DNA from 3 places in the Rhizobium changzhiense genome. Region 1 is predicted to be linked to each of the others. Evidence: riboswitches for the same ligand, from Rfam matches in the RefSeq annotation. Region 1 holds a riboswitch; each other region holds the start of a gene.
What was found. Region 1 has a riboswitch for cobalamin ahead of bluB (5,6-dimethylbenzimidazole synthase). Riboswitches for the same ligand answer to the same signal wherever they lie in the genome.
Positions count from the first base shown of each region.

Region 2: linked by a shared signal. The riboswitch ahead of G9X68_RS14605 (ABC transporter substrate-binding protein) and the one ahead of bluB (5,6-dimethylbenzimidazole synthase) in region 1 are both predicted to bind cobalamin.
Region 3: linked by a shared signal. The riboswitch ahead of cobU (bifunctional adenosylcobinamide kinase/adenosylcobinamide-phosphate guanylyltransferase) and the one ahead of bluB (5,6-dimethylbenzimidazole synthase) in region 1 are both predicted to bind cobalamin.

Region 1 covers NZ_JABFCQ010000002.1:708,102-711,372, reverse strand. Annotated here, with positions in the region: gene G9X68_RS12850 (methyl-accepting chemotaxis protein) at 1-962, opposite strand, end outside; cobalamin riboswitch at 1,329-1,516, shown strand; gene bluB (5,6-dimethylbenzimidazole synthase) at 1,559-2,245, shown strand; gene G9X68_RS12840 (SDR family NAD(P)-dependent oxidoreductase) at 2,397-3,143, shown strand; gene G9X68_RS12835 (DUF2865 domain-containing protein) at 3,260-3,271, opposite strand, start outside.
Region 2 covers NZ_JABFCQ010000002.1:1,064,396-1,067,666, reverse strand. Annotated here, with positions in the region: gene G9X68_RS14620 (tetratricopeptide repeat protein) at 1-66, opposite strand, end outside; gene G9X68_RS14615 (hypothetical protein) at 158-706, opposite strand; gene G9X68_RS14610 (TetR/AcrR family transcriptional regulator) at 703-1,338, opposite strand; cobalamin riboswitch at 1,483-1,738, shown strand; gene G9X68_RS14605 (ABC transporter substrate-binding protein) at 1,917-2,933, shown strand; gene G9X68_RS14600 (FecCD family ABC transporter permease) at 2,939-3,271, shown strand, end outside.
Region 3 covers NZ_JABFCQ010000002.1:863,792-867,062, forward strand. Annotated here, with positions in the region: gene cobW (cobalamin biosynthesis protein CobW) at 1-993, opposite strand, end outside; gene cobU (bifunctional adenosylcobinamide kinase/adenosylcobinamide-phosphate guanylyltransferase) at 998-1,507, opposite strand; cobalamin riboswitch at 1,885-2,281, opposite strand; gene G9X68_RS13620 (chloride channel protein) at 2,541-3,271, shown strand, end outside.

The sequences.
Region 1 (3,271 bases):
TTGTTGAAATCCTGCCGCAACTTATCGAACTCCGGACCGAGATCGGCCAGGTGTACGGAGAAGTCGCCTGCTGCGAGCTTTTCCAATGCATTTGCGAGAGCGGTCATGACCAGCCGCTGCGTGTTGCTGGCCTCTTCCGTGAATAATGCATTGCGCGCCCGTTCGGCATCGAGCGAAGCGCTCTGCTCGGCAGCGGCCTGCTCCCTTTCGACCTTCGCAATCGCCTCGTGGCGGAAAACTTCCAAGGCACGCGCCAGAAAGCCGATCTCGTCGCCATTTTCCTTGTAGGTGACGGGAGAAGCCAGATCGCCTTTCTGCAAGGCGCTGATCCGTTCGCTGATGATCCGGATCGGCCGGCCAACGAGGCTGCGCATGGCAAGAAGGAAGGCGATGACGGCCAAGGCGGTGATCACGAACTGCGTGAGCAGCGAAACGAGAACCTTCTGCTTGACTTCGGAAGCGATTTTTTCGACGGACCAGTTGGTGACGATATAACCGGTGATCTTGCCTGACTTGTCCAGCGGGAGCGGCGCGGTAATCGTCACCACGCCGGCAGATAACCCGCCGTCATCGATGGTCGTCTTTTCCGGCTTCGCACTCAGGCCTTTCGCCAGATCCGCCGGTGCGGGCAGACCGTTGATGCCGTCCCGTGTCCAGGTGTCGACGGCGGCAGGCTCCGCGTTGAATGCGGCGAATTGCACAAGATCGAGCGAGGGGTCGTCGCGATAGAGCGAATAAGCCTCGCGAACGGCGTTCGCCTTCCCCCATTTCACGCCGCCGGCGGCTAGCGAGGCAAACTGCTCCGCATCCTTGGACCAGTTGGCCTTGGCGCCATCGATCAATGCCCGGGTTTCGTACATCCACGTATAGGTGGCGAAAGCGGAAATGCCGCAGAGGTTGACGGCAACGATAATCGCCGCCAGCTTGGCTGTCAGAGGCATCGTTTTCAAAAATTGGAACATTCCGCGGCGGCCTAGAATTGCGGCTCAGTCGGACATGTTCCCGACCGGCGTCTCAATACGGGCATCGACGCTGACGGTCACATCACGAGCGCTCATGCCCATGTCCTGATAGCGACCCAAAACGCGCAAAACGCAGTGTGTATTTGATATGTGAATAAATCATAAAGTAGAAGGGATGTCGGAGCACACGCGTGTTATTTCGCTATCACGCCCATTGGAGATCTGCCTCGCCCCGCTGGGGAGAAGAGGTAGGTCGCGCGTCCGTGTTCCCTACGCCTCGGCCGAAGAAAAGAGACAGATGGCACCGCTTGGCGCGCGGCTAGAATCAACCATCTGGTTCGCGGCTTGCCGCCGCGCCGGTTTGCTGAAATAGATGCGCCGTCAGGTGCCCGCCGGTAAGGCGGGAGAATCGGGAATCCGGTGCAAGGCCGGAACGTGCCCAACGCTGTAAGGCCTACGTTTGCCGCTTCATCTCGCCACTGGCTTCTCGCCGGGAAGGCTGCGGCAGACGGATGACGCCGAGTCAGAAGACCGGCCTGACTAGATAGACCGATCCGCGCGGACGGCGGAGCGGTTGCGTTGTTGGGGATTTGACGATGCGACCCTTTGATGAGGATGCCCTTTCGGCGGCGTCCGGTTTTTCCTTGGCCGAACGCGAGGCCGTCTATCATGCGATCATGACGCGGCGCGACGTTCGCAGCCAGTTCCTGCCCGATCCCTTGCCGGATGACCTTGTGCGGCGGCTGCTGACGGCAGCCCATCATGCACCCTCCGTCGGCTTCATGCAGCCGTGGAATTTCATTCTGGTGAAAAGTGCCGCTGTCCGGACGCGCGTCCGGGATGCCTTCGCGAGCGCCAACGACGAGGCGGCGCTGATGTTTGCCGGCGAGCGGCGGCAGGCCTACCGCGCCCTCAAGCTTGAAGGTATCGTCGAGGCGCCGCTCGGCATATGCGTGACCTGCGATCCCACCCGCAGCGGCAGCGTCGTGCTGGGGCGCACGCACAATTCCAGGATGGATAGCTATTCCACAGTCTGCGCCATCCAGAATCTCTGGCTTGCGGCGCGGGCGGAAGGGGTCGGCATCGGCTGGGTCAGCATTTTTCGCGACGGCGACCTGAGAACAATTCTCGGCATACCCGAGCATATCGAGGTGGTCGCCTGGCTCTGTGCCGGTTTCGTCGATCGCCTCTATGACGAGCCGGAACTCTCCGTCAAAGGCTGGCGGCAGCGGCTGCCGCTCGATGAACTCGTCTTCTACGATGGATGGGGACTGAACACCTAAAGCGCGTCGCGATCTTTCGATGCCGGTATCGCCGACGCCGTGCGAGGCCGAGTGATATCTTTATTCCTGACCTTCATATCGATACGCTGAAAGCGAAATCCCGGAACTAGATATTCGGCTATCTGCGGCTCAATCGGAGGATAACGGCCCAATGAACATGATCGACTTGAAGGAGCGGATCATCGTGATCACAGGCGGTGCGCGCGGCATCGGCTATGCTATCGCAGAGCGCGTCATCCAGTCTGGTGGCAAGGTGGCCATCTGGGACCTGAACGAAAACCTGGCGAAGGACAGCGCTTCCGCTCTCGGATCCGGTACGGTCGCTTTCGGCGTCAACGTCGCAGATCCCGTATCAGTGAAAAACGCGGCGGCGACGACCGAAGAGATTTTTGGCCGTATCGACGGGCTCGTCAATTCCGCCGGGATTACCGGTCCGGTAAAGCCCGCGATCGAATACGATGTCAGCGAGTGGAAAGACGTCATCGATGTCTGCCTCACGGGAACCTTCAATTGTTGCCGGCACGTCGTTCCAGTCATGTTAAAGCGCGACTACGGGCGGATCGTGAACATCTCCTCGGTTGCGGGCAAGGAAGGAAATCCGAACATCGCCGCCTACAGCGCAGCGAAAGCTGGTGTGCTGGGCTTCACCAAGTCTCTTGGCAAGGAACTCGCAAAGACGGGAATCGCCGTGAACGCGGTAACGCCGACCACCGCAAAGACACCTATATTGGACGGGCTGACACCCGAGTTTATCGAATATATGCGCGTCCGCATTCCGCGCGATCGTTTCGTTGAACTTGGTGAGATCGCTTCGATGGTCGTCTGGCTGCTCTCCGAAGAGAATTCCTTCACGACCGCATCGACGTTCGACCTGAGCGGCGGTCGTACGACCTACTGACCATGCTCAAGCGACCCGCATTCACATCCCGCCGAATGTTCACGTGACATCGCCGCATCTCATGCACCCTGGCACAACGTCGCTATGGTTCCGCCGCCGCTGTTCCAGCTGTTCAATCACTGCTGCTG
Region 2 (3,271 bases), 360 kb from region 1:
CTCGGCTGCTTGGCGAATTGCGTCTATCCTTGCGGCGGCGAGATCGGCGCTATCCGGATTGCTCATTGCTACATCAAACCTCGTTGAAATCGGTGGCGCCAAAGCTATGTCGGGCGCCAGCCTTCCGCAATCCGTCGTGACGCAGATCCGGCAACGACTACGCCCGCGGATGCCCCAGCGCTTTTTCCAGCACGCCAGGCGGCAGCTTCTGCGCGAGGGCATCGCCAAGCTTTGCCTCGAGGTCGCGCAATTTGCCGTCGAGCGAGGGGAGACCCAAGGGGCCGAAGGCTTCGATGTAACGATCGGCGTCACCCTTTGCCAGGAATTCGACCAGGATGTTGCCTTCGACCCAGAGCTTGACGATCCGGAAGAGGCCGGTTTCCACCTGCTCGGCGCGCCAACCTTCGCCGATGGCGACAGCCTCGATCGCGGCGGCATCCACTGCCGCGCTGACCAGTACATGGGCGGTCACCGGCTCGAAGGTGGCGGGGCGCTGGCGGATACCGAGCGGCGCGTCCGGATCGAAGACTGCGGTGGCGGGCAGGATCTCGAGGAAGGAGCCTTGCGTATCGCCTGATACGACGAGCCAGGCACTATATGGAAAGGGCGGGGTCGGCGGCCGCAGCGCGGTCGCCTCCATAAGTTCCGCCAGCACGCGGGCGACGCGACCGGGATCGCGCGCGCCGAACGACATGTGATGAATCATCGCGCGTCTCCTTCCATTGTTGCCGGCTGGCGGCCCTCGGGTCCGCGGGAAAGCCGGCGGGCATCATCGATCAGGGCCTGCACGGCCCATTGCGCGGCCTTCGCGGCTTCAGCGCCCGACAGGCTCCAGTTATCTTTCATGCTCTCCCATCCCGAAGCCGAGCAGAGGGCTGTCACAGCGGCGAGCAGATGCTGGGCATCTTCTGAGGGAATCGTCCCGGTGACATCGCGCAGCGCGATCGAAAACTTCTCGCGCCGCGCTTTGGCATGGGCGAGCCGCACCGCGCGGCCATGGGGATTGTGCAGCATGGCTCTCACCAGCGGCTCGTCGCGGTCGAAGGCAGAAAAGAGCTCGGGAATATGCGCCACCACTTGCTCAGGCGAAGCCGGCAGCGCCGGCACGGAGATCAGCGCATTGACCCAGTGCCAGAACGCGCCGAGCAGCGTCTCCTTGTTGGCGAAATAGCGATAGAGCGTGCGCTGCGGCACGCCGGACTGGCGGGCGACAAGATCGAAGGTGACCTCGTCGCTACCGGCGCGCAACAGGGCGGCAAGACCTTCCATGATGCGGTCCTGCGTGATGGTCGCCAACTCTTCGCGGGCCGTGGGGCGAGGCGGTGTCACTTTATTCATGGCAGTATTAATGCCATAATGGCAGCATTACTGTCAAGCGTCTTTTGGCAACCGGCGGTTTGCGCGGTGAAGGCGACTGAAGCCTATTTATCGGTGAGGCGGCACAATGGGCGGGGAATAGTTATTGACGCCGGGTGGGCAGGCGACGTAATTGGGCGCGACGGTTCCCTGAAGATGACTCCAAGGGGATTAATAGGGAACACGGTGAGGACGACCCAGCAGGGACCGAGACCGTGGCTGCCCCCGCAACTGTAAGCGGATTGTCGATCATCTCAGGAGTGGCCAGCGACTGGCCATCTCTGAAGGGCTCATGGCCCTGCCACTGCGAGATATCGCGGGAAGGAGGATGAAACGACGGATATCCGCAAGCCAGGAGACCTGCCGTCAATCACGATCCAATCAACCGGGCGGGGATGCCCGGACAAGGAAGAGATATGATTGACCTGCTGAACCTTCGCCGAATTCGGGCATGCATCCGTCTCGATTGGGCCTCCTGCGGCTAGTGCACGCCTAAGCGTGCTTTCGGTCCGCGCACATGCGCGGAACAGCCGTGATTTTTCCCTTCATCGAGGTTTTCCATGCGCCAGATTCTCGCCACCATAACATTCGCCTTCGGGCTCGCCGGCCTTGCGGCACCCAGCCTTGCCGCGACCCGATATCCGTTGACCATCACCAATTGCGGCCAGCAGGTGACATTCCAGAAGGCGCCCGCCAGGATCGTTTCAATCGGCCAGGGCATGACCGAAGTACTCTTCTCGCTCGGCCTTGCCGACAAGATCATTGGTACGGCCGTCTGGGTCGGACCTATCCTGCCGCAATATGCCGAGGCCAACAGCAAGATCAAACGTCTCGCCGACAATGATCCGAGCTTCGAATCCGTCGTCGGGCAGGAGCCGGACCTGGTGACGGCCGAGTTCGAATGGCATGTCGGCGCCCAGGGGTCCGTCGGCAAGCGGGAGCAGTTCAAGGATCTCGGGATCAATACCTATCTCGCGCCGGCCGATTGCGTCGCCAAGGTCAACACCGATGGCGGCGACGGCGTGCGTCGGGAACTGTTCACGATGGAGCTGATCTACCGAGAGATCGCCGAGCTCTCGGAGGTGTTCGACGTGAAGGAGCGCGGCGATGCGCTGATTTCCGAGCTGAAGGAGCGCGAGGCGGATGCCGTCGCTTCGATATCGGGCGCCTCGGGCAAGATCCTGCCCGTCGTCTTCTGGTTCTCCAGCAAGGAGGTCAACGGCGACGCCTTCATTGCCGGCAAGAACAGCGCGCCTGCCTATATCCTGAAGACGATCGGTGCGAAGAACGTCGTCACCACGGAAGAGGAATGGCCGCTGGTCGGTTGGGAAACCATCGCCCAGGCGAACCCTGCCGTGATCGTGCTCGCAACCATGGACCGCCGCCGTTACGCCGCTGACGATCCCAAGGTCAAGGTCGATTTCCTCGAAAACGATCCTGTGACCAAGGAACTGGACGCGGTCAAAAACAAACACTTCGTGATGATGGACGCGCTGTCGATGAACCCGACGATCCGCACGATCGACGGTATCGAGACATTGGCGAACGGCATCAAGTCCTTCGGCCTGGCGCAGTGAAGGCAATGTCGCTCAGGCAACAGGGATGGTGGGCGCTTGGCGCGCTCACCATTGCGGCACTTCTCCTGCTCGTGATGATGATCAGTCTTGCCGTTTCCATCGGCGAGATCGCGATCCCGCTTGCGACCACGGCGGAGGCGGTTTCGAACCGGCTGTTCGGAACGAATTTCGAACTCAGCCGCATCCACCAGGGCATCGTCTGGGATTATCGTCTGAGCCGCGCGCTCGTCGCCGCCAGCATCGGCGCGTCGCTCTCGCTGTCCGGCGCGATCCTCCAGGCGCTGCTGCGCAATCCGCTGGCCGAACCCTATGTGCTCGGCATCTCCGCTGGCGCCTCG
Region 3 (3,271 bases), 160 kb from region 1:
ATGCAGGCCGATGACGACGAGGCGCGTGGCGCGTCTTTCACCAGGTGCCCAGGCGCGGTCGAAATAGTGGTCGATGCGGCTGCCGACGGCCTGGATCTGCAGGCGCATCGGCTTGCCTGACACATCGACAAAGCCCTTGAGGCGCAGCACGTCATGCGCAGCGATGATCGTCTTCAGCGACTCGATAAAGCCGGCGGGATCGGCAACCGGGCCGAGATCGACGACGAAGCTGTCGAATTCATCATGGTCGTGCGGCGCACCGTCTTCATGCTCCAGCTCGTGATGCGACTTGCGATTGGCGACATCGTCCTCCGTGCCGATGCCGAGGCCGAGCAGGATGCCGGCCGACACCTCGCCATTCCTCGCTTCGATCATCACGGGTTTGCGCGCCGTGCGGGAGGCGACCTCGTTGCGCACCCTGATAAGGCCGGCAGCGTCGATCAAGTCTGTCTTGTTGAGCACGATGAGATCGGCGCAGGTGAGCTGATCCTCGAACAGTTCCTCGATCGGGCTTTCGTGATCGAGCGATTCATCTTCGGCACGGCGCGCGTCGACGGCATCATGATCGTCGGCAAAGCGGCCAGCGGCAACAGCCGCGCTGTCGACCACCGTGATGACGCCGTCGACGGTCACCTGGGTGCGAATGTCGGGCCAGTTGAAGGCGGCGACCAGCGGCTGCGGCAGGGCGAGACCGGAAGTCTCGATGACGATATGGTCGGGCCGCTGTTCGCGCTCGAGCAGCTTCGTCATCGTCGGAATGAAGTCGTCGGCGACGGTGCAGCAGATGCAGCCGTTGGTGAGTTCGATGATGTCGTCCTCGGTGCAATTCTCCGCACCGCAGCCCTTCAGCACGTCGCCGTCGACGCCAAGATCGCCGAACTCGTTGATAATCAGCGCAATCTTCTTGCCGCCGGCATTGGTGAGCAGGTTGCGGATCATCGTCGTCTTGCCGGCACCGAGGAAGCCGGTGATCACGGTTGCGGGAATCTTCATTAACTTAACCCTTCATTTTCAGCGGCAGGCCTGCCGCGATGAAATAGACCTCAGTGGCTTTCGCCGCGATCGATTGGTGCAGCCGGCCGGCATGATCGCGAAAATCCCGCGCCATGCGATTATCCGGCACGATGCCGAGACCGACCTCGTTGGAAACGAAAACGAGCCGCGCCTTCGCGGCGGACAGGAAATCGGCAAGCGCGGCAAATTCCGCCGCCATGTCGCGCTCCTCGATCATCAGATTGGTGACCCAGAGCGTCAGGCAATCGATCAGCACGATGCGCCCTTCGCCGTCGATGGCAGTGAGCTTGCCGACGAGATCGATCGGCTCTTCATGCGTTGTCCAGGACGGACCCCGATCGGCCTTGTGCTGGACGATGCGCGCCTGCATCTCCTCGTCCCAGGCGCGGCCGGTCGCGAGATAGTGGCGGTCGAGGCCGGTTGCCGTGACGAGGGATTCGGCGAAACGGGATTTGCCGGAGCGGGCGCCGCCGAGGATGAAGGTGGCGGCCATACTCAAACGCCCCTCAGGGAGAGGGCGTAGCCGTGGCCTGTTCCGAATGCACCTTTCTCGGCTAATGAGGGTGTGACACCCCCCTCTGTCCTGCCGGACATCTCCCCCACAGGGGGGGAGATTGAATCGCCGAGAGCTTTTCTCCAAACAATTGATGTAGGACGACGGTCGTGCTGCTTGCCGATCTCCCTCCTTGTGGGGGAGATGTCCGGCAGGACAGAGGGGGGTACCCAGCATTCGACAAAAGCGGCCGAAAACATTCCTCTTGCAGCGCTGCTTGGAGGCGTGGCGTGCGCCGCACCAGGCCGCGCCGAATTCAATCGTTCAGCCAAGACAACCTCCGTGCTGGCAACGGGCATAGTGCCCAGGTGTGGGCTTCTCGCCCGGCACGCATGGCAGGTCTCCTGGCTCGCGGTTATCGGCCGCGATCGGGGCAGACCGGAAACCGGTCGCCCTGATCGCGCCAGCGGATCATCCTCGCCTTCCCGGCTGCATCAGTGAAAAGGTGGACGATTCGTAGACTTGAGAGGCGTCCGACCCCGGTTGATCACCATGCATATCCAGTGGCTTTTCCGGCATGTCGCCCATCCCGCCCGCTTGCATGATTGCAAGCCGCCGGCCGGAAGGGCCTGATGCCGGATGGAAGACCCTGACCGCTCTACAGTCGCGGGGTCGGCTGTGATGAAGGCGCCCGGCTTGGGTCCGCCCCGTCACATTCCCTCTTCATCCGGAAGGGCGCTACACCGATCCGGAACCATCCGTTATGTCAGGATGGTCAGTCGACCATCCGTTATCGGGATGGTTAGGCAAGCGCAGGGATGAAGTCAACCGGCCTTGGCGGCCGCCCGATGGCTGGCCCTGCGGCGTGACCACCCAAACACGACTTACCCTACCTAAAATATCGTCATTTATCAGAGACTTACGTCACCGAAATTTATTCAAACCGCCGGCTTTTCGCCGCAATTGCATCGCAAGCGGACTGCGCGACCATCTCTGCCCTTGACCGGGCCTCTCCCCGCCTAGTTGTCTAGCCATGCTTATGAAATTGGATCGGCGCCGTTTTCGTGCGCTGCGTGTATTCTTCGATCCGGGACGCCTGCGGGCTCTGACCCGGCGCAGCGAGGTCGGCCTGTCGCTGGCGGGCGCCGTCGTCGGCGTCATCTCGGGTCTCGCCGTCACCGGCATGAGCTACGTCTCCAACGAGCTGCATCAGCTGGTCTTCGGCATCGCCGACAGCGAAAGGTTGAGCTCGTCCGAGATCGACAACAAGCTGCTGCTGCTCACCGCCCCCGTCATCGGCGGCGCCCTGCTCGGCCTGCTGCTTTTCGTGCTGGCGAAACGGCGCAAGAAGCCGATGGTCGACCCAATTGAGGCCAATGCGCTGCATGGCGGCCGCCTGTCCCTGACCGACAGCATCATCGTTGCCGTGCAAAACCTGATCTCCAACGGTTTCGGCGCCTCGGTCGGCCTGGAGGCCGGCTATACCCAGCTTGCCGCCGGACTCGCTTCCAAATTCGGTCTGAAGCTGCAGCTTCGCCGCTCGGACCTGCGCACCCTCGTCGGCTGCGGCGCGGCGGGCGCCATCGCCGCCGCCTTCAACGCGCCGTTGACCGGCGCCTTCTATGCTTTCGAGCTGATCATCGGCACCTATACGATCGTCTCGCTGACCCCGGTCGTCGTCTCTGCCCTTGTCTCCACCCTGATCGCAAGGCTGCTCGCCGGCAGCGATTTCACCATCGATATCGGCAGCTTCGGCTCGGTCGT